One region of the Butyricimonas sp. DFI.6.44 genome, then DNA from elsewhere that is predicted to be linked to it. Evidence: riboswitches for the same ligand, from Rfam matches in the RefSeq annotation. Region 1 holds a riboswitch; each other region holds the start of a gene.
What was found. Region 1 has a riboswitch for cobalamin ahead of L0M98_RS10235 (TonB-dependent receptor). Riboswitches for the same ligand answer to the same signal wherever they lie in the genome.
Positions count from the first base shown of each region.

Region 2: it holds a riboswitch for cobalamin, as region 1 does, so the genes downstream of both, L0M98_RS09785 (DUF5074 domain-containing protein) here and L0M98_RS10235 (TonB-dependent receptor) in region 1, are expected to answer to the same signal.
Region 3: it holds a riboswitch for cobalamin, as region 1 does, so the genes downstream of both, L0M98_RS09775 (ribonucleoside triphosphate reductase) here and L0M98_RS10235 (TonB-dependent receptor) in region 1, are expected to answer to the same signal.

Region 1 is NZ_JAKNJD010000006.1:238,839-251,017, reverse strand. Features, by position in the region: gene L0M98_RS10265 (pyridoxal phosphate-dependent aminotransferase) at 1-561, shown strand, start outside; gene cbiB (adenosylcobinamide-phosphate synthase CbiB) at 558-1,514, shown strand; gene L0M98_RS10255 (ferritin) at 1,648-2,130, opposite strand; gene L0M98_RS10250 (cobyrinate a,c-diamide synthase) at 2,232-3,551, opposite strand; gene L0M98_RS10245 (LruC domain-containing protein) at 3,852-5,804, shown strand; gene L0M98_RS10240 (aminopeptidase C) at 5,875-7,086, opposite strand; gene L0M98_RS10235 (TonB-dependent receptor) at 7,260-9,602, opposite strand; cobalamin riboswitch at 9,711-9,912, opposite strand; cobalamin riboswitch at 10,092-10,298, shown strand; gene L0M98_RS10230 (TonB-dependent receptor) at 10,352-12,179, shown strand, end outside.
Region 2 is NZ_JAKNJD010000006.1:118,122-125,026, forward strand. Features, by position in the region: gene L0M98_RS09785 (DUF5074 domain-containing protein) at 1-1,359, opposite strand, end outside; cobalamin riboswitch at 1,525-1,733, opposite strand; gene L0M98_RS09790 (PKD domain containing protein) at 1,916-2,935, opposite strand; gene L0M98_RS09795 (DUF5074 domain-containing protein) at 2,943-4,283, opposite strand; gene L0M98_RS09800 (TonB-dependent receptor plug domain-containing protein) at 4,332-6,353, opposite strand; gene L0M98_RS09805 (DUF5074 domain-containing protein) at 6,364-6,905, opposite strand, start outside.
Region 3 is NZ_JAKNJD010000006.1:110,915-117,819, forward strand. Features, by position in the region: gene L0M98_RS09755 (TrkH family potassium uptake protein) at 1-1,339, shown strand, start outside; gene L0M98_RS09760 (potassium channel family protein) at 1,510-2,178, shown strand; gene L0M98_RS09765 (ABC transporter substrate-binding protein) at 2,179-2,976, opposite strand; gene L0M98_RS09770 (anaerobic ribonucleoside-triphosphate reductase activating protein) at 3,022-3,648, opposite strand; gene L0M98_RS09775 (ribonucleoside triphosphate reductase) at 3,639-5,780, opposite strand; cobalamin riboswitch at 5,879-6,063, opposite strand; gene L0M98_RS09780 (hypothetical protein) at 6,319-6,905, opposite strand, start outside.

The DNA.
Region 1 (12,179 bases):
CTGCAACAATTCCCGGACATGACGCTTGTCGTGGATGAATCGTTCATCAACTTCGCCCCGACAGCAGAAACCTGCGAACCGCTATTGTCCCGCTACCCGAATCTATTGATAATACATTCCATGACCAAGAATTTCGCCATCCCCGGCTTACGCTTGGGCTACATGCTGGGAAATGAAGCCTTGATAGAACGCGTCCGGGCTTTCAAATCCCCGTGGAGCGTCAATTCGCTGGCTATCGAGGTCGGTAAATTCTTACTTAAAAACGGGAAATACCTACTCCCCGACACGAGCCGACTGATGAAACGAAAACAGCAATTGGTCAACCAACTCGACAACCTCCCCGGTTTCATCCCGTTGAATTCAGGTACTTCATTCTTCCTCGTGCACACGAAATTCGACACGAGGCAACTGAAACAACATCTCATCGAACAACACGGGATTCTAATCCGGGACGCCTCCAACTTCCGCGGATTGGATGAACACTACTTCCGGATAAACACCCTCTCCGAAGAGAAAAACCAAATGCTCGTGAACGCGCTAAAAAATTTAGAATTAAAATGAATTCATTTTCAATTTTCAATTTTCAATTTTCAATTATAATCGTTCCCCTCGTCATCGGGTACCTGCTCGACTTACTTTTCGGCGACCCGAGAAAGTTGCCCCATCCCATCGTGGCTTTCGGGAATATCATCGCTTGGTGCGAACGACATTTAAACAAAGGGAACCACCGGAAAACCAAAGGTTGTTTCATCGCTATCGGGTTGCCTCTCGCCACACTCTGCACGGGGGGAGTGCTCGCGTGGGGTTCTTGGCTCATTCATCCCGCCGTCTATTACATCGTTGCCTCCGTTTTCGTCTTCTACGGTCTGGCAAACCATAGCCTTATTCAAGAAGGCGGGGAAGTGATTCGCACGCTCGAAACGCAAGGATTGGAAGCCGGAAGAAAACGCCTTTCATGGATAGTGGGACGCGACACCAGTCAATTGCCCCCGAAAAAGATATACACTGCTGTACTGGAAACGATGGCGGAGAACCTCAGCGACGGAGTCGTCGCACCGCTATTCTTCTACGCCTTGGGCGGCTTTCCCGCCATGATGATGTACAAAATGGTAAACACCCTCGATTCCATGCTCGGGTACAAAGATGCCCGTTACAAGGACTTCGGCTGCTGTTCCGCGCATCTCGACGACATTTTGAATTACATCCCCGCCCGATTGACAGCTCTCCTGATGGCCTTATCCGGCTATCGAAAAGGCATTTTCAGCTTCATTCGAAAATACGCCCGGCAACACGCCAGTCCCAATTCCGGCTACCCCGAATCGGCGATGGCAGGCATCTTGAATTGCCGCTTCGGCGGACCCAACATCTACCACGGTATCCTCGTCGAAAAACCCTATATCGGCAGCAACGACCGGGAACTATCCGGCAGGGATTACAAACGAGCCGCCCGCATCAATCAAACCGTGTGCCTCGTTACCATCTTACTGATTTGCACCATTTATTCCATCATATAAAAGAGGGGGCGCACCCCCTCTCGTCCGTAAGGTCTGTAAGGTCCATAAGGTCTATTAAACCAAAAACTTCAAGAATCTAAGGCTCAACTTTACGGACTTTATGGACCTTATAGACTTTACGGACCTTACAGCCCTATTTCCGTCCCCCCAACTTATCGTCCATATACACAAGATTGTGCCCGTCCAATTTCCGAAGACGCTCCACGATTGTTTGCGCGGTATCTTCCTCCTCCACTTGTTCGTTCACGAATCCATTGATAAAATTCTGGGCGGCTTTATCACCTTCCTTGATAGCGACATCCAACAAATCATCAATCAATTTAGAAACATGGCACTCGTGTTCATAGACATGCTCGAACACCTCCAACGGCGTCCCCCATGCCACGGGTACCACGTCGATTTGCCCAATCTCGATATTTCCACCGCGTTTAATCACGAAATCAATCATCTCGTAAGCGTGCTCCAACTCCTCTTTAGACTGTGCTTTCATCCATGATGCCATCCCGGGATACCCACTCTGGGCGAAATACACGGACATTGACAAATACAAGTTAGAAGACCACATCTCGGCATTCACCTGAGCGTTAAACGCTTTCACTAAATTCTCTTTCATCATATCTCTTTTATTTAAAGTTTATTCTATTCTCCGAATAAAGCTGAACAAAACATATGCCACGCGATGCCCTCTGTCAAAAATACCCGCCACGGGACAAATTGTCATTCCGAATCCCGTAACGCCATATTCAACAATCGTTCCATCCCGCACTCCCCCCAGTAAAAATGGACGTAACTCGCTATTACATTTTTGTAACGGTAAACAGGTGTATCCACCCTTCCCCCTTTAGCATTGTACACTTCTCCCACGCGAACCACCTCTTCCGTCCCCGGTTTCACGCGGGAATAATGAAACTCATGCCCCCGAATCGCCTTACCGTTCAAGACCACTTCCCGGTACCCCAGCTTCAACTTCATGGGTTCCATGGTCGCTTCCCGACTCAAAACCCCAACCATGGGATAAGCGACACCATCCGTTCCGGCAATAGATTCACACAAATACATCATTCCCCCACACTCCGCCAACACACGCCCTCCCGCCTCGCAATAAGCACGAAGAGCCTGTTTCATCTCTTCATTTCCGCTTAATTCGGCAAGAAACAACTCGGGATACCCGCCCGGCAAATAAATCAAATCGGCTTCCGGCAACACGGTATCATGCAACGGGCTAAAAAACACGACCTCCCCCTCTCGCTCCAAAGCCCCGATATTCTCCCGGTACATGAAATTAAAAGCCTCATCCCGCGCGACCGCAATCTTCATCTCTCCCCGTTCCGCGTCCCCGTTCACTCCACATGCCGGGAAATCCGTCGTACAAATCTCCAACAACCGCTCCACGTTCACGGTTTTAGCTATCACCTCCGCCACCCGATTGGCAAACTCGTCAAAACAGCAACTCCCGTCAATCGACAATCCCAAATGACGGGAAGGAATCACAATCCCTTCATCCTTGGGGATATACCCCAGAGCTTCAATCCCGACATCCTCGCAAGCACCCCGCAGGTAAGCGTAATGCGACTCCGACGCCACGAAATTAAAGATAGCCCCGACAACACGAATCCCCGGATAAAAATGCTTGAACCCGTATAACACGGGTGCCACGGAATAAGCCGTCGACTTGGCATTCAACACCAGCACCACGGGAATCCCCAGCAAACCGGCAATCTCAGCACTACTTCCCTTCATCTTATCATACCCGTCAAATAATCCCATGACGCCCTCTGTAACGCACACGTCACATGTCGTCCCGTAACGTGCATATAGCTGCCGCACGTGTTCGGAAGAAGCCATAAAAGTATCCAAATTAACAGCCTCCTCTCCGGCAGCCATCGCGTGATGTTTCGTATCAATATAATCCGGACCGCATTTGAACGGCTGCACTTTCATTCCCCTGTTCCTCAACAATCGCAATAATCCCAACGTGAAAGTCGTTTTCCCACTGCCGGAAGTCGCCGCACCAATCAATACTTGAGGTTTACGCATAATCATCCATCATTTGTTTATTGCAAAGATACAATGCAAATTCAAACCCTAGTATATTTTTCTTGTAACTTACAAAATCTTTTTCAACTTCTCCTTTATTTTTAACGCACAAAACAAACATAGCACAATCATTCATTGAATAGTGAATCATCCCAATAATAGACTATTCCTCACTTGGGAAGGTTAAAAAATACTTATCCTCTATATTTTATATTAAACATCTTCCAAAATATACCTATATAGACATATTTTTGAATATTCTTTATATACCTTTGTAAAAATATTCAATACCGAAAGAGGATGAAAATCAAAAAACAACTAAGCGTGTATGTGCTGTGTCTATTTGCATGTACTTTCTTTTTTACAGGATGTAAAAAAGATGTCTACAACCCCAACAAAAACACCCCGATAGAGGATGCTTTTGACTATGCAACAACAAAAGTTATTCCAATAGCAGTGGACTATGGTATTAAAGGCAACAAAGCCGTATTTGAAGTTTACGACAAGAACCCACTGGAAACTGAAAACGGAGTTTCTAAAAAGAAAGAAGGAGTAAACTCTCTCTTGACAACTTATACCGATGGAAATAGCAAACGCACCGGGAAGATTAATCTACCGATAGCTACTTCCAAGGTTTATCTTTATTCCGAATCATACGGTCTACCGACCTGCGTAGAAATTGATGTCACTGAATCCGGTATAAAGTTTAATTCAGAGGACTATATCGCAAGTTTGAAAAAGAATCAATCCGCAAAACAAGCAAGCAAACAACTTGCCCGAGAAATTGACCCGTATAACCCATATAACGTCAAAACAATAAATTCATGGGATAGTGACGGACTTCCTGATAACCTACTGAAAATCACTACTGACGAATCTTACAGCGCCCAAGGTATTCTTAACCGTATTCAGAGCACATTGCTTCCCGGTAAAAATAACTCACAATATGCCAAACCAACAGAGGAAGTAAATATTAACGTGCTCAAGGATACACGTGTAACTTTAGTATTTGCAGGGGAAGCAGCTCAATACGAAAACACGTTGGGATACTACTATTATGAAACGGGAAAAGCCCCCAAAGATGGCAAAGAATTTATGGAACTACCTAAATACATCGCATTCCCCAAGTGTTCGCTGTGGCCTCCTTTAGAATATGGTATGCGAATGAACTTAAAATACTACGATAAAGATGGTAACGCTACAGAAACTTTTCCCAAAGGTACTACTATCGGATGGTTTATCATCAGTGATGGTTTCAATTATTCAGGAGGTGTAGATTTTTCGGGGAAATCTTACTGGTTCTCAAATAACGAATTCAATATGATGGAGGAGAAACGTTGTGTAAGTTTATATGATACAGAAACCAAAAACATCATCCTTGGATTTGAAGATGGTGATAACAGGAGCGGCGTAGATTACGATTATAAAGACGTTCTCTTTTTCTTAACAAACGAAGACGGCGATATTGATATTTCAGACAAACCGACCACAAAACCGGAGGAATTTCCTCCCGTTACGACTGTTAGAACAGGGACTCTCGCATTTGAAGACTTGTGGCCAAACAAAGGTGATTACGACATGAATGACGTTGTCATTACTTACGAAAGAAGCTTCACTGTCGATGAGAACAATAACGTTACCGAACTTAAAGATATTTACACCCCGGTACACAGAGGCGGACAAATCAAAAGCGGATTCGGGTATCAAATTGGAATTCTCACAGCCAGCGTGTCTGACGTTAAAATTGAAAATGGCGGCAGCAAAGCCGAGAATATTTTTAACAACATGGAATCAGGGCAAACGAATGCCACATTTATCCTTTTTGATGACATGGAACAAGCCGTGAAAAGCGGACCTATTACAGTGACAATAAAAGCAAAAGGATTGACATCCGAAACTATGCAAGATCCCCATTTCTACAATCCATTTATCCGTGTCAGCCCGAATAAAAACGGTAAAAACCCGATACAGGAAGTACACCTCACGAACTATCCCCCTACCGATCTTGCTGATCTGACCTATTTCGGAAGATATCAAGACCATAGTAGCCTCGACGAAGATGGCAATCTTATCGGACCGAATTATTACGTGAGCGACAACGATTATCCTTTCGCCATAGACCTACCGATAACAGATTACGTGGTTCCGACAGAAGCTGTACATATTGACGAGTTTTATCCTAAATTCAAAAGCTGGGCAAGTTCAAAGGGAGAAAAGAACCCGGATTGGTACTTACATCCCGCGAAGAAATAATAAACACCTCTCATAAATTTGTTAAGAAACCGCCCCATTACGAGGCGGTTTCATTTATAATAAACTTACATTAAATCCCTAATTTCTTTCTGATGTCCTTCGGAATCGCGTTCTTGTGTACCAGAATATCCATCGTCTTCAACGCCATATAAGGATAAGAAACGTAGAAATATCCACCGAACTTATTGTATTTATTCCATGAATTCTTCACGATAAAATAAGGGGTTCCATTCTGATCCATTGCCTTGCCGATAACGTGCATACCGTGGTCATCAGTCGTCTGGTAACGATCAAATTCCTCTTGTCGCATCTCTTGGGTAATCTTTTTCTCGGGAGCCGGAGCCAGTTTGAAAGCATCCATCGTCTGTTGTTCTTTAGGTAATTTCTCCCATTTAGCAATTTCAGCCCCGGTCATCTCTCTCGTGTCGGTCGAGGGCACCACCGCCACCCCGGCATCCTTCGTGGCGAATCCTTTCTCGCTCACGTCGGCACCCCAAACAAAGGTATACCCGTTATCAATCGCACTCTCCATAACCCGCATCAACTCGTTCAACGGAATATTGTAAGCCTTATCCCACGACCAATTGTCTTCCACCTCCAAGGCAAACTCCGTGTAGAAAGGATGGTGCGTGAATGAGGTCAGGTTCACGTAATCGTCCATGTTCAAGCCCACCACCTCGTCGGCAAAAGTCCGAGGAGTGTACTCTTTCCCCTTGTACTCGAACTTCTCGGGCTCCTCGCCAAGATAAACATCCAAAATAGCATCAAACCCTTTCTTCCAAGCCGTACTCAAACGTTTATTTCTATTCTCGACCACCGCTTCCACGTACGCTTTCAACACGGCGTCAATCTCCCCGAACACATGATTCGGCTCCCCGTAATTCAAACCCTTGAACACCTCAAGAGGCACAATCCCGTACTTCTTCGCCATGTTAATAACATCCGACGAAGCACCACCCACGGCAAAATTCAACACACCATGCAAACGCACATACTTGTCCGCCTTGTCACTGTAAGCATGCTTCACGAAATAAATAGCCGAAAGATTAACCGAATCTTTTCCCTGTCGCATCATCTCCGACTCCAGAAAAGAAGCCGTAGACCACGACCAACAAGTCCCGGCACGAAACTGATCTTTCACGGAAGTAGCGGGCAATCTCTTAATATCCGTAAACTTATACCCTTCAGGTTTCACGGTATCCTGCTTTACCGTATCTTGCGCGTAAACACCCGCATGGGCAGCAAAGACCAAAACAAATAAAAACAATACAAACTTTTTCATATTCTTATATTATAATGACTATTCTATTTTTTGACAAAAGTAGCCAATAAGTCTGCATTCTGACGTCTACCCCGCAAAATATTTCCACAGATTTCATAAACAACAAATTAGCAGGTTACAAATCAAATACTAACTTGTAACCTGCCAACCTGTAACTTTCGCCTTCGGCGAAACTAAAAAGTATATGACACGGATGCCTGATAATTCCGGGGTTTTCCCAGTACAGTTGTTTTCTCGAAATACTCCTTGTCAAACAAATTATTAATATTCAAAGCCAGATTCACATGCCCTTTAATCGTGTAATATATTCCCGCATCCATCAGCCACAACGCCGGAGTGTAAATTCGTTCCTTGATATCGGAGAACACCTTATCCTTGAAATTTCCGCTTAATTGGAACGACAAGTTCTTCAACACCCCCGTGGGAATCGTGTAATCGGCATACGCGTAAAAAGTTGTACGAGGCACACCTGTTTCACGCACATTCTTATTCTCTTCCTTGTATTTCGAGAATCGTCCGCTCTCCGCTATCTGTCGCAAACGATATTCCGCCCAACTCAATCCCGTCGTAAACCGAAGCGTCGGAAGAGGACGAACCACAATCTCAAAATCAAATCCCTTTGACATACCTCGACCTACTTGCCCTTGAATATTCCTCGTCACGGTGCTGCCGTCGACCACTACAGTAGTATCTCCCAAACTCTTCACGATATTATAGCGACTCGTGTAGAAAACTGAAGCGTTGACATCCACCCATTCATTCAACGTGTAATGCCCCCCGACTTCTGCCGAAATTCCTTTCTCCGGCTTAAACACTTCTCCGCCATCCGTGTCGGGATTGAACTCGTTCCCCTTTCTATCCAAATACATAATATCCGGATTATAGAACTTCACCACCGGATTGAAGAAAGAAGAAGCGGAAGCATAAAATGACAATTCCGGCACAGGGAAATACACCACTCCCGCCCGATACGTGAAAGCGGAAGTCTTCACTTTATTCCATTCCGAACGGTTCTCCTTCTTGTAGTCCTGTTTCCCGTCCAAAACCTTTGCTGTTGCCGTTTTATAGTTATAAAAATCCACGCGTCCGGACAACATCACCTTCCATTGGTCGCTAAATTCCATCACATCATGCAAATACACGGCATGCGTTCTATCGGTTTTCAGACTTGCAGCTGAAATTTTGGAATCCCACCAGCCTTGTACCAGTTGCGGATTCTTCAATGCCAACACAGCACCCAATCCGGGTCCCCACAAATCATCACTCCCGTACCCGTTATACTGTACAAAATCAAACGCGAAATACGACCACCCCAATGTATAATGGTGTTTCACGAATCCGGTCTCCACGTTACCTGTCAATTCCAGCACATTACTCAATTGTTTATGATCCGGGTTAAAGTTCAACGGTTTATTTCGCACCACAGAATCCAGATTTATATAGGTCGTTTTACCTTTCGAGGTATAATACCATTTATAAATAGATTCCTCCGAAGTCCGGTACCCCAATCCTTCCACGCAGCAATAATCCAAATCGCTATGGAAATAAGTAAACCTCTCTCGCAATGTCATGTTCTCGGATATCACGTGAGTGTACCGTGCCGTCACGTCCCATACTTTACGCTTCATCCGATTATTCGCATAATCATTATATATCTCGTGATAATCGGCATAAGGATGCCGTTCTCCGTTCTTCATAAAAGGCCCGGTATCCTTACCGACTTCGTACACATCATAACGCACGGTCGGTGCGGCCCCTATTTCAGTCGTGTACTTATCATCCGCGTAACTGCCACTCACTTCCAATCTCCCTACTTTGCCGACATTCGCACCTAAAACCCCATAAAGGGAGAATCGATTCGCGTTCGTGCGCCGGTAACCGTCGCCCGTGGAATAATGGATATTCGCCCGGTAATCAAGCGGTCCCACCAACTTTCCCCCGAAACCCAATGTAGCCCGTTTTTCTTCCCAACTACCATAACTAATCCGGGCATTAGCTGAAAAATCCGGTGTTACCTTCTTGCGCACGATGTTCAAAACCCCTCCCATGGCAGAATGTCCCGCCAACACCGAAGCGGGTCCTTTTATTAATTCGATGGACTCCACGGATGACAAGTCCCCGTAAGGAACATTCTGGCTAACCGTTCGCTCGTCCCGCATCCCGTCGATCATGATAAGCGCGCTCCCTTGTCCCCGGATAGAGAATCGTTGGAACGCCCCCAGTTGATTTGTCTTGTGAATAATCCCGGGCAAAAACTTCACGGCATCTTCCAGATTCACGATACCTTTACGCTCCAGCATCTGCCCGGAAAGTTTACTTACCGTTATCGGGACAAAGCGCAACGGTACATCCAACCCCAACAAATCGATACGTTTTCTTTTTTCAAGCACACTTACTTCATCGATACGAAAAATCGTATCCGTGATACTTTTCTTTTTGCGCTTGTCTTCATCCTCGGCGAAAAGCGAGCCGACACACGCGAACAGCAATAATGCCAATACAACAACTTTTTTCATACAAACTATATATTAATAATGAATAAAGCATTATTAACATAGTCTTTAGGGTAACATGAGTTTCAAGGTAAAATCCGTATTTTCCCTCTCGCTTTTTCTCCCGAAAGCTATGGTTATCATCGTTCGGCAGGTCTTCTGACTTGTTCCGGATTTTGTTGCCTTCCCGGTGGTTACACCAGTGACATTTGAAGTACAAAATCCCTTGTAAAGGAACTTACAGCTGCGGGTACAGTCCCGGATTCACACCGGATTCCCTATTAAGCGTCGCCTTCATGAGCGAAGGTTCCGCACCAAAACAGGGGCAAAAGTAATATATTTTTCTATATTATGCATTTCTTGCATGACTTTTTTATTTTCTTTACAACACTCAGATTTTCAACACAATCAAAGGAGATGTAATTTCTCTATATCCTATTTTACCACTAATCCCCCTACAAATTATTAATTAATTTTTTCCCCGTTTCATTGTATTTTTTAATGGAATCTGCATACATTCGCGGAGTCTTTGGTGATGTGTTAATATCCAATTAGCGCACAAGAGGGAAGTCGGTTAGAATCCGACACAGTGCCCGCTACTGTGATGCCCGTTTCCCCGGGAGGGGATTCAAAGAAAGGTTCTTGCACCACTGTCCTCGCGGACGGGAAGGTACTTTTCTTAGGCGTAGTCAGGAGACCTGCCAAAGCAAAACAGGTAATAGCGTATTCCCGGGGTCAGGAGTACCATTATGAACTTTTAAACTTAATCTTACATGAAGAAATTTGTAGCGCTGACTACATTATTCGTAGTAGCATTAGCGAGCATCGCTTTTGCAGAAATCACCTTAAAGGGGAAAGTTGTAGATGCCAAAACCGGTAAAGCCCTTGCCGGGGCAAATGTTCGGTTGGTGGGAACAAGCATCGGTATCGCCACGAATAACAAGGGCGAATTCATTCTGGAAAAAATACCCGACGGGACTTACACGCTTCGTGCCAGCTACTCCGGCTACGAGGTCGGTTCCATGAAAGTGAACGGAAACAAAAGTGACATATTATTCCAGTTACTCGCCACCCCGGTAAACTTGAATCAGGTCGTGGTGACGGGAACAGGAACCCACCGCCGATTGAAAGATTCGCCCGTCCCGGTAGAAGTGATTAGCGGGTCGGACTTAAGGCAGGCAGGAGTAAACTCCTTCGAGGACGCCCTCCTGTTGCTGAACCCCGCGTTCAATATTCGCCCCACGGTCATGGGCTCGTACTTCACGCTCAACGGCATGAGTAATAAATACATCTTGATTCTCGTCGACGGGAAGAAAGTGGCGGGAGATGTTTCCAACAATACCGACTTGTCGCGTATCGACATGGGACGGGTGAAACGCGTCGAGATATTGAAAGGTGCGGCTTCCGCCCTCTACGGTTCGGACGCTATCGCCGGGGTAATCAACGTTATCACCGAACAACCGAAAGACCCGATTAGCGTGCAGTCGAAAACCCGTTTCGGGGGAGAATCCAGCTTCTCGCAAAATGCCGGTGTTGATTTGAATTTCGGCAAATTTACTTCCTCCACCTCTTACCAAAGGCGGCAGATGGGCGGATGGCAATTAAACCCCAATGAAATCAGCGGCGACACGGTTATCCCCACGAGAAGTGAATCATCCAGTAAATTCCATTCCAATATTATTACCCAACACTTCACTTACGCGCCCAACGAGCAATTGAAACTCTACGCGCAAGGAAGTTATTTCAACCGGGAAGTAAATCGTCCGGTACAAGAAAAGAAAAACGACGGGGCGTACCAATACGACCTTACCTACATGGATTATAATTTCGGCTTGGGCGGAAAATACTTCATGAACGATGGAGCGTACATCTCCCTCGACCTTTACATGGACAATTACGAGTACAACAAACTCTACACAGTTGCCCAACTTGACAAAAAAGACACGACATTCCGGGTTGGGGATGAAGAATTGACCAAACGCCAAAAATATTACAACGGGAACCTGAAAGGCGTATTCCGGGTGGGCGGATACAACAAACTCACGCTCGGTACGGAATACGCTAACGACTACATGAAAAATCCCGGCAGCCTCGACGAACCGAAAGAAATCTACACGCTCGCCGTATACGCGCAGGATGAAATCCGTGTATGGAAGAATCTACAAATCCTCCCCGGTTTCCGTTACGTTTACAACGAGATGTTCAAGAACCGCTTCACCCCGAAGATTGCCCTTATGTACACGCTCGGCTCGTTCAACTTCAGAACTTCCTATGCCGCCGGATTCAAAACTCCCAGCATACAGGAACTATACTACGACTACGAGAACCGGGGAGCCATCACCATCGGGAATCCCGACTTGAAACCGGAAAAAGCGAATTATTATAACGTGAACGTGGAGTATACCGGGAAATACCTCAATATTTCCGCGAACGGGTATATCAATGACGTGAAAGACATTATCGAGAAATACGACATCGGGGCCACGGACGAAGATAAAGCCAATGGAATAAAAACCCGTAACGTGTACCACAACCTCGACAAAGCCAGCATCAAAGGTTTCGACATCTCCGTGAACAGTTACCTCGGAGCCGGATTCTCCG
Region 2 (6,905 bases), 120 kb from region 1:
AAAAATCGTGATATGGTTCGTGTGGCGTTGTGAGCCAATTCCCTTTACCGTGTTTAAAAAGACCTCTCCCGTGATAGGATGAACAGCACAAGTATTATATACCAATGGCTTACTCGCGTAGTTCCCTTCCCAGAAATCAGAAGAAGCGGGAATCCAATTTTTGGCATCAATCATGTATTTTGTTTCATTTGTACTGAAAATGTGACGATAAATTGTTGTGGTCGTGTTGCTGATATATATCGTATCTCCCTTGGCAGTGATGTTCGGTGCGGCAGGTTGCGATGCTCTGATACGCAAAAGTGAGGCTGCTTCACCTTCCAATTGATTTTGTGCTAATATTTCATATGATTTCGGGTCGATTTTGTAGATAATACCGCCTTCATCCGAGGCCCAAAGGTTTCCGTCTGTGGCTTTGATTAGCCCGGAAATCTGTTTCTTCCCGAATGCAATTGTATGTGCAACCTCGTTTTTGCCTCGTTCGATAACTATGACCGTGTTTCTTCGTGAGGCAAATAATTTTCCTTCTGCCACAGCCATGGTATTTTTCCGGGCGCCTTGGGTGCCTTTGATTAGAGTCGCTCTGTGATCATTTGCCACTGTTGACGGGTGCATTAGGAAGATGCCATTCCTATTATCACGTATATAGATATCGTCATCTCCCAATACGGCAATGTGTGTTGGCCAATACGAGAAAGTGGTATCGATTACTTGCACCATCTTTCCCTCGTCTTCATAATAACTCGTGTCTATTCCTAAGATAAAAGGATCATGAAAAGAACGTTCTTTTTTTAATGTTTCAGCATTGCAAATGGTTAGAAAACCACCCCCGTTTCCTCCATTTTGGGATACGATATACATTTTGTTGTTTTTGATATATAGGTCTTGGCACACATCTCCTAAATACTCGCCGTTCACCTTGTAATATACATTAGGGGTAATATCTCCTTCCGGGCTGATGTAAATCAACGAGCCGTGAGTCGTAACTAACCCTTCATTCAGTATAAAAGTCCCGTTTTTATACTTACCGGGATTCACGGTAATCGTTGCGGTTTTGGTCGTCGTGCCGTCTGAATTTTTTGCGGTCAGGGCTAGTTGGTAGGTGCCGCTGTTTTCTGCTTTGAACACGTATGTGTCACCTGTCGAAACCTCATCGTTGTCCAGTGCCCAACTAAACGTGTTTTCCAAAGCATTGGTAACTTCCGCCCTGAACACGATGGAATCCGTCAACTCCATGGAATAATTCCCTTGCGCGAAACCCACGATGGGCAGGGTTGGGATGTAGTCATCATCATCACTACACGCGCTAAACAACGAGATCATCAATCCCCACACGATAAAAAAGAAATACAACTTCTTCATAACTGTTTTTTTTGAATTAATTTTATATATTAAAAAACGCAATAATTAATTCATACCCATGTATCCCACGTGGATACAAACATTTCTGTTTGTAGGAAAAAGATGGCGTCAAATATCGACTTGTAAACGGTACTGGCGTTTATGTTCTCCTTTCCCTTTGAACATGAAACATATTAGCTTGTGGCAGGTCTTCTGACTCGTTTCCTTCTCCGGGGCTTCCTTCCCGTCCCTCGTGTCGGGGACAGTGGATAAAGTATGCCCGGGAAGTATAGTGAAACTTACAGCAGGGGATTCTGTTCAGGATTTGCACCTGATTCCCTTTTCATCCCGAAATGCGATACGCGAATCGGGACACCACTCACTTCCATTATTCTTCGCGAAGATAGAGGAATGATGTTAAATAATCAAGTATTTTTTTTATTTTATATTCAAATCGCACTCCTTTTAGTCTATTCTTAAAATGTATTGATGATGTGGAAGTAAAAAAGCTCCCGGATTATTCGGGAGCTCAAGTATAAAATTATTTTTTAGTTAAGTATTTTGGAATATGCTATTGCTATTTGATGCCTGCTGCTTTCAACAAGCGGGGTATGGGTAGGATATTTTGTTCCGCATCATTAATCGGGGAGAATGTCCATGCATCCCAGCACTCGTCTTCCAGTTCCCGGTTACTGGCGTAGAAATTGGAATACTCGTACTCTTCCGCTTCCAGTACGGCTTCCCCGTATCCCAACCAGTAGGATGCATAAGCCACGTACCAGCCACCCATCCACCAGTCGCCTTCGCTGGTAACCCTGACGTCGTCAATGTTATCCTCTTGCTTTTGCACGTATATGCCATCCGTGAAATCCGCTTCTGTCAAAGAAATCCCCTTGTATTCTCTTTTGTCGTGCTCGAAATCATCGCTTTCAATCGAGATTTTCCCGTCACCGTTGCCGTCATAACCGAACCCCTTGATAGTAGTCCCTAGGGCATCGCTCGAAACGATGACGAACAAGCGGGGAGCACTCTTGGCAATGGCTTTAATCATGTCAAATCCCGTGGGGGGTATCTTCCCTTTTTGCGGTTTATTCCACTTGTATCCCCACGCCCGGAAAAAGACATCCTCGTCTGCCGGGTGCAATAAATCCTCCACCTCCGGTTTTACCCATTGTATCGCCAGCACCGAGCGGCAATCGCCTTCGCCCGTCCAGTTTTTGACATCCGAGATTTTGAAACCGTCCTGTACCGTGATATACGTGCTGTCCGATGCCTCGCCCAAGATGTTGGATGCCGTCACCTTGATTTTATACTCTCCCTCTGTGGCGGACGAGAACTCGTATATCGTGTCTGTTGATGTTGCCTTCCCCTCCACGAACCATTGCAGGTCAGCATGCGTGGTGTTGATGATATTCGCTCTTAATCTTACTGCTTTCGCGGGAAGAATAGCATTTTTCAAGCTCAAGTTCTGTACAGACACCTCCGGTGCGGTAAGAGGCATCTCCGGTTCATCTTCTCCGCCATCATTATCGCTACAGGAACTCCACATTCCCGTGATAGCCAGAATAGCTAATATATAAAATAAATTCTTTTTCATGAACCGTTTATTCAAAATTATAAGTGAAGAATGTGCCGGCGGGGAATGCCGTGTGATTTTCGTAATTTGCACTTAATTCTGGTTCATCCCCGCTAAAGTTGAATACACTGATGTTATTAATCTTGTAGTCTTGGCCGTATCCTTTTATGGAATTTAGATAAACTTCTCCGGTAATCGGGTGAACAGCGCACGTGTTGTAAATGATACCGACGTTGTCGACCATCGTTTTGGCATCCACCATTAATTTCGTTTCTCCCGTGCTGAAAATATGACGGTAAATTGTTGATTTAAGGGCACTCATGTATAGCGTGTCCCCTTTGGCTGTAATGCTGGGGGCTGCTGCGTATGATGGGTTCAGAAGGCTTTTTGCTTCCTCTGATACAGTGCTGCTTCCTAGTTTGGCGTATGTTTTCGGGTCAACTTTAGTGATTTTCCCGGATGCATCGGAAACCCAAAGATTCCCGTCGGATGCTTTAATTACACCGGAAACATTCCCGTCAAATTCAATCGTATTGCTAATTGCATCTTTACCTGCTTCAATTACGACAACCGTGTTTTTTACTGTGGCAAAAACTTTCCCGTCAGCAACAGCCATTGTATTTTTCCGAGCACCCTTTGTGCCTTCAATAAGAGTGACGGTTCCGCTTGATGGTTGAAATCTTTTTATTCCATTATTGTCACGTAGGTAAATGTTATCATCTCCTAGTACTGCCACGTGGCTAGGCATACTCACCTGTCCGTTAAGTTCTTCCTGAAATTTTCGCTCCCTTTTCAATGTTTCTGCATTGAGGATGGTTAAAAAGCCTCCGTCATCACCCCCGTTTTGTGAAAGAATATACATTTTATTGTTTTTGATGAATAGATCTTGGCTTTGCTTTCCCAAGTCACCTCCGTTTTCAAGGTAATAGGCGTTATCTGTCACCTCTCCTTTAGGATTAATGAAAATTAAACTCCCGGGACTGCCCATGGGTGATTCGTTTACGATAAAAGTACCATACTTGTATTTCCCGTGAACTTCGATTGACGTGGAAGCGTGATTGCGGCTATTTGTAGTGTATGCTATAACAGAAACATTATAATTACCAATACTTTCTGCCGTGAAGGTATAAATAGAATCTGTTGCCACTTTTTCCCCGTTTACAAACCACTCCAAACTTGTTTCCGTTGGGTTGTCAACTTTGGCTTTCAGTACGATAGATTCCATCGGGAGCGTCGAAAAACTACCACTCTCGCTTTCGATGGTTACGGTCGGTGGTACGGGTGTCCAGTTATCGTCATCATCACTACAAGAACTCAAGAATCCTACAAATATTCCCAAAAATAAAAGTGCTAAATAAAACTTCTTCATAATTCTAATTTTCATCATGTAATATTATATAACTTGTTTATTCTTCCTCTAAAATTCCCACATCAGCGACACGAGGCAGTTTCGCAACGGCATCGGGTAGTACTGCGTGGATTCGTAATAAGTGTCCAGTAGATTGTCCACCCGTATCTGCGGGGTGAGGCTCATCCCGTTACGGAACTCGTGACGGTAGCCTGCCAATATATTGTGTACCGAATAGGGGTCAGTAGCGTATGCTTGGTCGGTCGTGATAAAGCGTCGCCCGATGTAAGTCACTTGCCACGAGAAAAAGGCTCCCCGGTAATCGGCGGCAACCCGCACGTTCCATTTGAAGCGTGGCACGTAAGGAATCTGCTTCATGTAAGAGCCGTCGTCCTCGTGCTGTTTCTTGCGGGTACGGGATTGCGACCAACTGTAATTACCGGATGCGTTCACCTTTAAATCCCCCATCTCGTATGTCAGCTTCCCGTACAGTTCCACGCCTTCCGAGCGCACGTTGCGGTGATTCTGCGGCGTCCACACCCATTGATTCCCGTCCTTGGGCAACCATAGTATCCAGTTGTCGATATACATCAAGTAGCCCGATACCTCTGCGTCCAGCGATAACCCCCGGTACAAGTGTTTCCGGTAAGCCACGGAAGCGTCATACGAGTACCCGTCTTCCGGCTTCACCTCCGGGTTGCCTCCCGGTCGCCAATAGAGGTCGTTCATGCTTGGGAACCGATAGTTGTAAGCCATATTTCCCTTTACCTGCAACTCTTTTTCCCACAGGTTGAATACCACGCCCGCCGACCACGTGGATACTCCCCGGCTATCGTTTTGCTCGAACATATACTGCCCGTTCAGCATCATCCATTCCACTGGGGTCCACAACGCCGATGCCTGCCACGACAGCACGTTACGGTGATGGTGGAATGGCGGTTCCACCACCGGGATATCATAATCCACGTCGCCCAGCGTGTATTTCGACGAGTCAATATCAATGTAACTGCTCACCCGTATCAAATCGTGCGAGTAAGTCAGGCTTGTCCCCAGCACGAGATTTTCCCGCGGGGTACACGTGTAGTCTGCAATGCCTTGCCACGTCTGCGATTGATTTTTAGTACCCTCGGGGTCGAACATCCCCCCGGCGTACCATTTGTCGTACTTCTGCCGGTAGTACAGCCACGCCGCTTTCACGTGCAGGGCGTGTATGCCCCGGGTGAAATCCACGCCTACGTATGCCCGGAAATTCGTTTCCCGCTGTTTCTCGTGTGATTGGTTCACCACCCCAAGCGCGGGGGGCAACATCCGTTCGCCCTCTTGATACCATGCTACTGCCGTCAACCGGGTGTAGTGCGACAACCGGAAATAACCTTCTTGCATTGCCGCCCATTGCGTGTAATCGGCATCCTGCCGTTTCTCGCGGAAGGGGACGTTGGTCAGAATCTTGTTCAAATAAGTATAGTTGTTATCCGAGTGCTGGTAATACAGGCGGGTTTTGAAACTTGATTTCTCTCCGCCTGTGTTTACTTGTGCCCCCGTGGTGTACGTGCCGTAGGAACCGTACTCGCCCAGCACTTTCCCGCTTACTCCCTTTCGCCAATCTGGGTCGGTGAATAGGTTGACACTTCCCCCGATGGCTCCCGTCCCGTTCTTCACGTGGCTGCTCCCGTAATACAAGTTGATATTGTCCGTGAAGAAAACCGGGATTTGCGAGAAATCGAACGTTCCCGACATCGGCGGCGTGATATTGATGCCGTTCCAGTTCACCCGTGTTTGCGAGGGACTGGCTCCACGGAAGGAGGCGGTCGACAAGGCTCCCATCCCGAGGCTCTTGATATAAATAGCCGTGTAGTCCGTCAGTAACTCCGCCAACGAACGGGTTTTATTCGCTTGCATGATTTCCGGGTCTATGCGGCTAACCTTCGCCCCGGCATTTGCCTCGTTGGCGTGTTGGATACGTTGACTCACCACTTGCACCGTGTCGAGAGTCCCGTGCATCGCCACCGAATCCCGCCGCTGTGCCTCTGCCTGCATCCCGCCGCCCAGCGTGAAACAGGCACATAATCCTATCGTTATTTTTTTGAGCATAATCACTGTTTTATTGTTGATACCCGGGGAAATACACTTGTCCGGGATAAACACCCACTTTGTGGCTTACCCTTCTCCCGTCTTTCAGGTAATGACGGATATAACCTCTTTGTGCCGTGTAATCCAAACAATCGCACAGGTAAACGTCGCCTTCGGGGCTAACCGCGAACCCGTACATCATACCCACGCCCGGCAGGTCGTAATAATGTTCGAATTCACCCGTCGTCACGTTCATTCGGTACACGCTCTGTTGTTCTTTTTCGCCCTTGGCGTTTTCTTCTGTCGCACGGGTTTTCACGTTGAAGTATATCCATGTTCCCGTCGGGTCGATATCCGTGCGGTTGTAATTGATATAGCCGATAATCTCGCCCGGGGTCTGTGAATTCGGGTCGCCGATGGGGAGGGTGTACGATTTTACCACTTTTTCCCGTTTCGGGTCTACGCCTTTCAGCGTGACGCCTGTCACGACACCGCTCCTTTTCTGGTACATCAATCCCCAGATTATGCCGTCTTTGTCTATCAGCATCCGGCACGTCTTCGTGTACTCCTCGT
Region 3 (6,905 bases), 130 kb from region 1:
CGGGAGTTTCCTGTTTATTATATTGCTGGGAGCGGTATTGTTGAGGTTGCCTAACGCAACCTACGGGGGAATAAGTTTCACGGATGCGCTTTTCACTTCGACGAGTGCCGTGTGCGTGACGGGATTGACGGTGGTCGATACCGGGGGAACGTTCACGTTAATGGGGCAGGTCGTTTTGTTGTTTCTGATTCAAGTCGGTGGTATAGGGGTAATGACCTTCACGAGTTTTTTCGCCATGTCGTTTTTGAGCGGGACCTCTTTTCACGATCAATTGATGATGAAGAACTTGCTGAACGAGGCTTCCCTGAGCGATATATTCAGGACTGTCGTGTACATTGTTTTGACAACGTTTATTATAGAAGGAATAGGTGTCTATCTGGTATATTTGCAGATACAGGATGTTGCGGGAGTCGGGAATAAAATCTTTTTTTCCCTGTTCCATGGGATCTCTGCCTTCTGTAACGCGGGGTTCTCCACTTTACCGGGAAATCTCTACGATCCCTTGATTCGCCACCTGTACGGGTTGCAGATTATTCTGGCGTTTCTGATTATCTTCGGGGGTATCGGGTTCCCGATTTTGTTTAATTACGGGCGTCTTCTGCACTATGGAATCCGGAATCAGATAAAATGTATGTTGGGACTGAATTACAAGGTGGTTCATGAACCCCGTATCGTGAGTACGACAACTCGTATCGTGTTGCCGACAACCTTGGTGTTGTTGGTCGTGGGAACGGGATTATTCTGGATATTTGAGAATCACAATGCCTTGGAGGGAATGTCCCTGACGGGTAAATTTGCGACCTCGTTCATGGGAGCGGTGACGCCCCGTACGGCGGGTTTCAATAACGTGAATATATCCATTTTGCACCCGACGACAATCTTTCTGACTATCGTGTTGATGTGGATTGGTGCGGCTCCTATGTCCACGGGCGGTGGTATAAAAGTAACTACATTCGTGATCGCGTTGAAGAATATTTGGGCGAATCTCACGGGAAACGATCGGGTAGTGGTAGCGCATCGTCAACTGACTCGGGAGAACGTGAATCGGGCACATTCCGTGATAGTGCTTTCCATCCTTTGGATTATTCTGGGTACATTCGCCATTATCATCTTGGAACCGACAGCCACGATAACCCAAGCCGTGTTCGAGATCGTTTCCGCCTTGGGTACGGTAGGATTGACCATGGATCTGACTCCGCATCTGAGTGTTGCGGGCAAACTGATCGTCAGCCTCACGATGTTCGTCGGTCGTGTCGGCTTGCTCACCCTTCTGGCTTGCTTTATCCGCAGGCAGGAAGTGAAGCTGTATACTTACCCGGACGACACGGTAATACTTTAATAATTGAAAATTGAAAGTTGAAAATTGAAAATGATTAGAGTAGGACGTGAATAATAATTTGGACAGATAATATAAATGGAAAAGGTAATGATATATAATAACGAATTGAATCTCGGAAATGGAAAATATGTTTTTCATTTTCAATTTTCAATTTTCAATTTTCAATTATTATGAAGTGTATTGTATTTGGACTGGGAAATTTCGGGCTTGCTCTGTCACAACGGTTGACAAAGCGGGGGAATGAAGTATTGGGCGTCGATTCGGATATTAGTAAGATCAATTTGTACAAGGAATCGATCACGAACACGGTAGCGTTGGACGTGAAGAATGCCCAAGCGTTGCAGACCTTGCCGTTGCTGGACGTGGATGTCGTGTTCGTGGTATTCGGTAAGGATTTTGGAACCTCGTTATTCGTGATAGCGCTGTTGAAGCAGTTTGGGGTGAAGCGTATCGTAGCCCGTTCCATCTCTCCCGTGCACAAGGTGATTTTAACGTCTATGGGAATCACGGAAATCGTAAACCCCGAGTGGGAATATGCCGATTTCTTTGCCACGAAAGTGGAGTTGGGTACGACAATTGATTCTTACGTGGTGGACGACGACCATTTAATTATCGAGTGGGAAGTACATTCCACTTTCGTGGGACGAAAGTTAGAGGATGCCAATTTCGAGGAAGAGTTCGGGTTAAAGCTGGTAGCGTTAAAGCGTTACGATGCCAAGGCCGATAAAACGCTGGTCATGGACAATCCTCCTGCCGACCTTGTGTTCACGACAAAAGACGTGTTCGTGCTTTTCGGTCAGCCGAAGAATTTCCGTAAGCTCGGGATACAAATTGCCTGATCAATACAGTAGTTTGATCAACTCTTCTACCGTCTCCACGAAAGTGATGGGCGTGGGGCTGCAAATGTAATCGTCAAGCGGGAATAGCTTGTCATTTTTCACGGCATTGAGGCTATTGATCTCTTTCCATTTGGAAATCTCGTTTTCGCCCACGATGCCCATGCCGACGATGAAAATGATATCCGGGTTTTGGAGAAGAACAAATTCTTTGGATATCATGGCATTGTCGAGGTCTTTGGCGATATTTATCCCACCGGTTTGTTGGATATAGTCGTGCATGAACGATCCGGGTAGGGCGGTATACAACGGGTCGCATCCGATCTCCATGAATACCTTGGGATGTCTGTCGGAAGGAATGTTTTTCTTGGCTTCTTCCAATCGTGTTTTGCACTCTTGCACGGTGCTTTCCGCTTTTGTCTTTTTATTTGATAATTCTCCCAGAATAATGAATTGCTCGCATATCTCCTCGAAGTTTTTGGGTTGTTCCAGTCGTAGCGTCTTTATACCCATGCGTTCGAGTCCTTCCAGAACTTTAGGCGGAGTAAGTCCTCCGGTGAGAACGATATCGGGACGGAGAGCCACGATCTTCTCCATGTTCACGTTCACTGCGTCAGCCACTACGGGAATAGAATCTGCCGGTTCCGTGATGCAAAAACGGGTACATCCCACGATGTCCTCGTTTGCTCCTAAAAGATACAGGTTTTGCGTGATGGAGGCGGCGAGCGATACGATACGTTTTTGTGAGTATCCGGTGATTGCCGTGATAAGTAATATGGATAATAAAATGAACTTCTGCATAATCTTGATATATAAAATGGGTGTGTAAAAGTAATATTATTTCGTTTATTCGTGTATATATTTATCCAGAATATCCCCGTCCCGGAACTCCTGCATGACATAGTGTGTACCTGAGAATTTTTCCTGTAAGTTTTGGATGTCCTCGGGGCTTTGCACTTGCGGGATAACCGTCGTCCGGAACTGGTATTCCAGTCCGGAGGTTTTGATAATCCGGATAGATTCTTGTATCTTTTCCAGCAACGAGGCTGTCATTGTGTAATTTACCTTTCGGTAGCAGGGGAGCGAGAGGGAGGATTTGATATCCATTGCCACGGCATCTATCCATCGTCCTGCAATCAGTTGTTGTAAAATCTCCGGATTCGACCCGTTCGTGTCGAGTTTCACGGGTAACCCGAGAGCTTTTATTTTTTGGATAAACGGGAGCAGGTCTTCGTGCAATGTCGGTTCACCCCCGGATATCACCACCCCATCAAGCCACCCTAATCGTTTATCGAGAAAACCGAATATCTCCTCTTCCTTTAAGTCTTGTGTCTGCCGGAGTAATTCCGGCAGTACAAGAGATGGATTGTGGCAGTAACCGCAGCGAAAATTGCAACCTTTCGTGAATATCACCGCGGATACTTTGCCTTCCCAGTCGATTAGGCTTTGTTTGACAAATCCTCCTATTCGCATAGTACTCTTTCTTTTTCCCGGACGCTCTTGTCAAACAGTTTCCGGTCGTCGAACTCGGCTCGTTTCCCGTTGTTCCATTGGCTCACGGGACGCATGTACCCTACTATCCGGCTGTACACTTCCGAGGAAGCCCCGCAACGCGGACATTTGAAATGTTCTCCCGCGATGTACCCGTGCGAGGGGCATATGCTGAACGAGGGCGAGAGCGTGATATAAGGTAGGCGGAAATTTGCCGTTACCTTACGAATCATGTTTTTAGCCGCTTGTGCGGACGTGCGGTGTTCTCCGGTAAACACGTGGAAAACAGTTCCACCCGTGTACAGCGTTTGTAATTTGTCCTGTTGGTCGAGTGCCTCGTACAGGTCGTCCGTGAAGTTCACGGGCAGATGCGTGGAGTTCGTGTAATAAGGATCGGCACCCTGTTTGAATTGTTCTTGGTTGGCAACGATAATATCGGGATATTCGGTCGTGTCGAGCAAAGCGAATCGGTAAGAGGTACTTTCCGCCGGAGTGGCTTCAAGGTTATAGATATTACCGGTTTCATCTTGGAATTGTGCCAGTATATCTCGCATAAAGTGCATCACTTTTTGTGCGAATCCCATCCCGTCCGGGTGTGAAATAGGAACCCCGAGGAAGTTCATGCAACACTCGTTCATGCCGTTGATACCGATCGTCGAGAAATGGTTTTTCCAGAAACACCCGTAACGCTCTTTCACGTAACGCAGGTAATATTTGGAATAAGGATACAGCCCTTTTTCCGTGTAGCGTTCAATAATTTTGCGCTTGATTTCCAGACTTTCCTTGCTGATTTCCATCAAGTGTTGCAGGCGTTGGAAGAAATTCTCTTCCGATGCGGCTTCATATCCCAAGCGGGGCAGGTTGATCGTGACCACACCTACCGATCCGGTCAACGGGTTCGCTGCAAACAAACCGCCGCCCCGTTTCATGAGTTCCCGTTTATCCAGACGAAGGCGACAACACATACTGCGCACGTCATCCGGCTTCATGTCCGAATTTACGAAATTGGAGAAATAAGGAATACCGTATTTTGCTGTCATTTCCCAGATGCCCTCGTACTCCGGGTTATTCCAGTCAAAGTCCGGGGTAATATTGTACGTCGGGATGGGGAACGAGAACAGGCTGCCGGAAGCATCCCCTTCGCTCATCACTTCGGCGAACGCTTTGTTAAGCATCGTCATTTCGGCTTGGAAATCCCCGTACACCTCTTCTTTGATTTCACCCCCGTGCACGATATGTTCGTTTTTCAAGAAATCGGGTACGGCGAGATCCATCGTGATATTGGTAAACGGTGTCTGGAATCCTACACGGGTGGGTACGTTCAAGTTGAACAGGAATTCCTGCAAGCATTGTTTCACCTGCTTGTAGTTCAACTTGTCATAGCGTATGTAGGGGGCGAGGAACGTGTCGAAGTTAGAAAAAGCCTGTGCCCCAGCGGCCTCGCCTTGCATGGTATAGAAGAAATTCACGATTTGTCCGAGAGCCGTGCGAAGGTGCTTTGCCGGGCTGCTTTGCGCTTTCCCCTCCACTCCCCGGAATCCGACGGTAAGTAAATCCTTCAAGTCCCATCCCACGCAATAGACGCTTAGGAATCCCAAGTCGTGGATATGCAACGCCCCGCTTTTGTGCGCTTCCGATACCCGTTCCGGGTAGAGTTGGCTCAGCCAGTAATTGGATGTGATTTGCGTGGATATATGCTGATTCAGTCCTTGCAGCGAGTACGAGGAATTGGCACTCTCTTTTACCCTCCAATCGCTCAATGACAGGTAATTATCCATTACCTCTATATTTGTCAGTAAGGTCTTCGAGTTTCGGATTTGCTCGTGTTGCTTGCGGTAAAGCAAGTACGTTTTCATCAGTTGCAGGTCGCCGTGCTGGAACAGTACTAGCTCCACGGTGTCCTGTACCTGTTCCACGTGCGGGAGTTCCTTTTCCGGTGTGCTTGCGGCAAGAATTTGCACGACTTTGTCACACAGGGCACGTGCCGTTTTACGATCGGGCTGTCCGATGGCTCTCGTTGCCTTAAAAATAGCTTGTTCAATCTTTTCCGGTTTGAAATCGCAAATTTCCCCGTTGCGTTTCACGATTCTTGAGAACGTGGTTGATGTTTCCATGATTAAAATTTTAATAATTAAAAAAATACTTCGGGGGAAACACGAGAAAAGATCGTGTATGGCAGAGAATTGTCTTTTTCGCTTTTCACCCGAAAGCTCCAATTTATTTGCAATCGGCAGGTCTTCTGACTTACTCTCGCTTTTGAATCTCCTTCCCGTCGACAGCGTGACAGTGGATTATTGATTCAAGCGTTGAATAGAGCTTACAGCTACGGGTATAGTGCGGGATTTTCACCTGCTTCCCTGTTCGTCACCGGAGTGAACCGAATGCATGGCAAATGTATGATAAAATAATTGTATTTCAATAGTGGTTTTCAAATAAAATAATTTTATTGGGATTGATGTTTTCTATTGTGCTTATAATAAGTATAATGTGTTTTGTTTTTGAAAATTGTTGGCTCAAAAATATGGAACTTGATTGCTTGATGTAGTTTTTTTTTCTTTAGGTTTGAATTGATTTGTGTAAAAAAAAAACGACCGAAAATTTTACTTTTCGGTCGGTCTTTTTTATAAGTGTATTATCCTGCTATTGTTTTTCTTAATTATTGGGTGCGGCTTTCAATAATTCCGGTCTGGGATCAACATTGTATTCTGCCGAATTAATCGTGGAGAACGTCCAAGCATCCCAAGAATTATTTGCTAATGAACGTTGAGCAACTAGATATTGTGAATAATCAAATCCATCCGGTACTGTCGTTGCGTCAGTCCAGCCTAACCAATAACTTGCGTAGGCTTCGTACCAGCCGCCCATCCAGAGGTCTTCGGGAGAAGAGGTTTTCATACCGTCTAAATTATCCCCATTCTTTTCTTGATAGATGCCGTTCACGAAGTCCTTTTCTGTTAAAGTGAGAGAAGAATTACTGATTTTAATTTTTCCATCATTATTTCCGTCATACCCGAATCCCTTGATTGTGACTCCCCCGAAATTATTTCCGAGAATAACGTACAAGCGAGTATCTTTTTTTGCGATAGCTTTAACCATATCTATTCCCGTTGCACCGGAAGCCCAACGGTATCCCCATGCCAAGAAATGAATTTCATCATCAGTGGGATTCTCAATATCTGAGGCTGTTACCCATTGGATCGTAAGTGCGGAACGGTTATTTCCCGTTCCTGTCCAGTTTT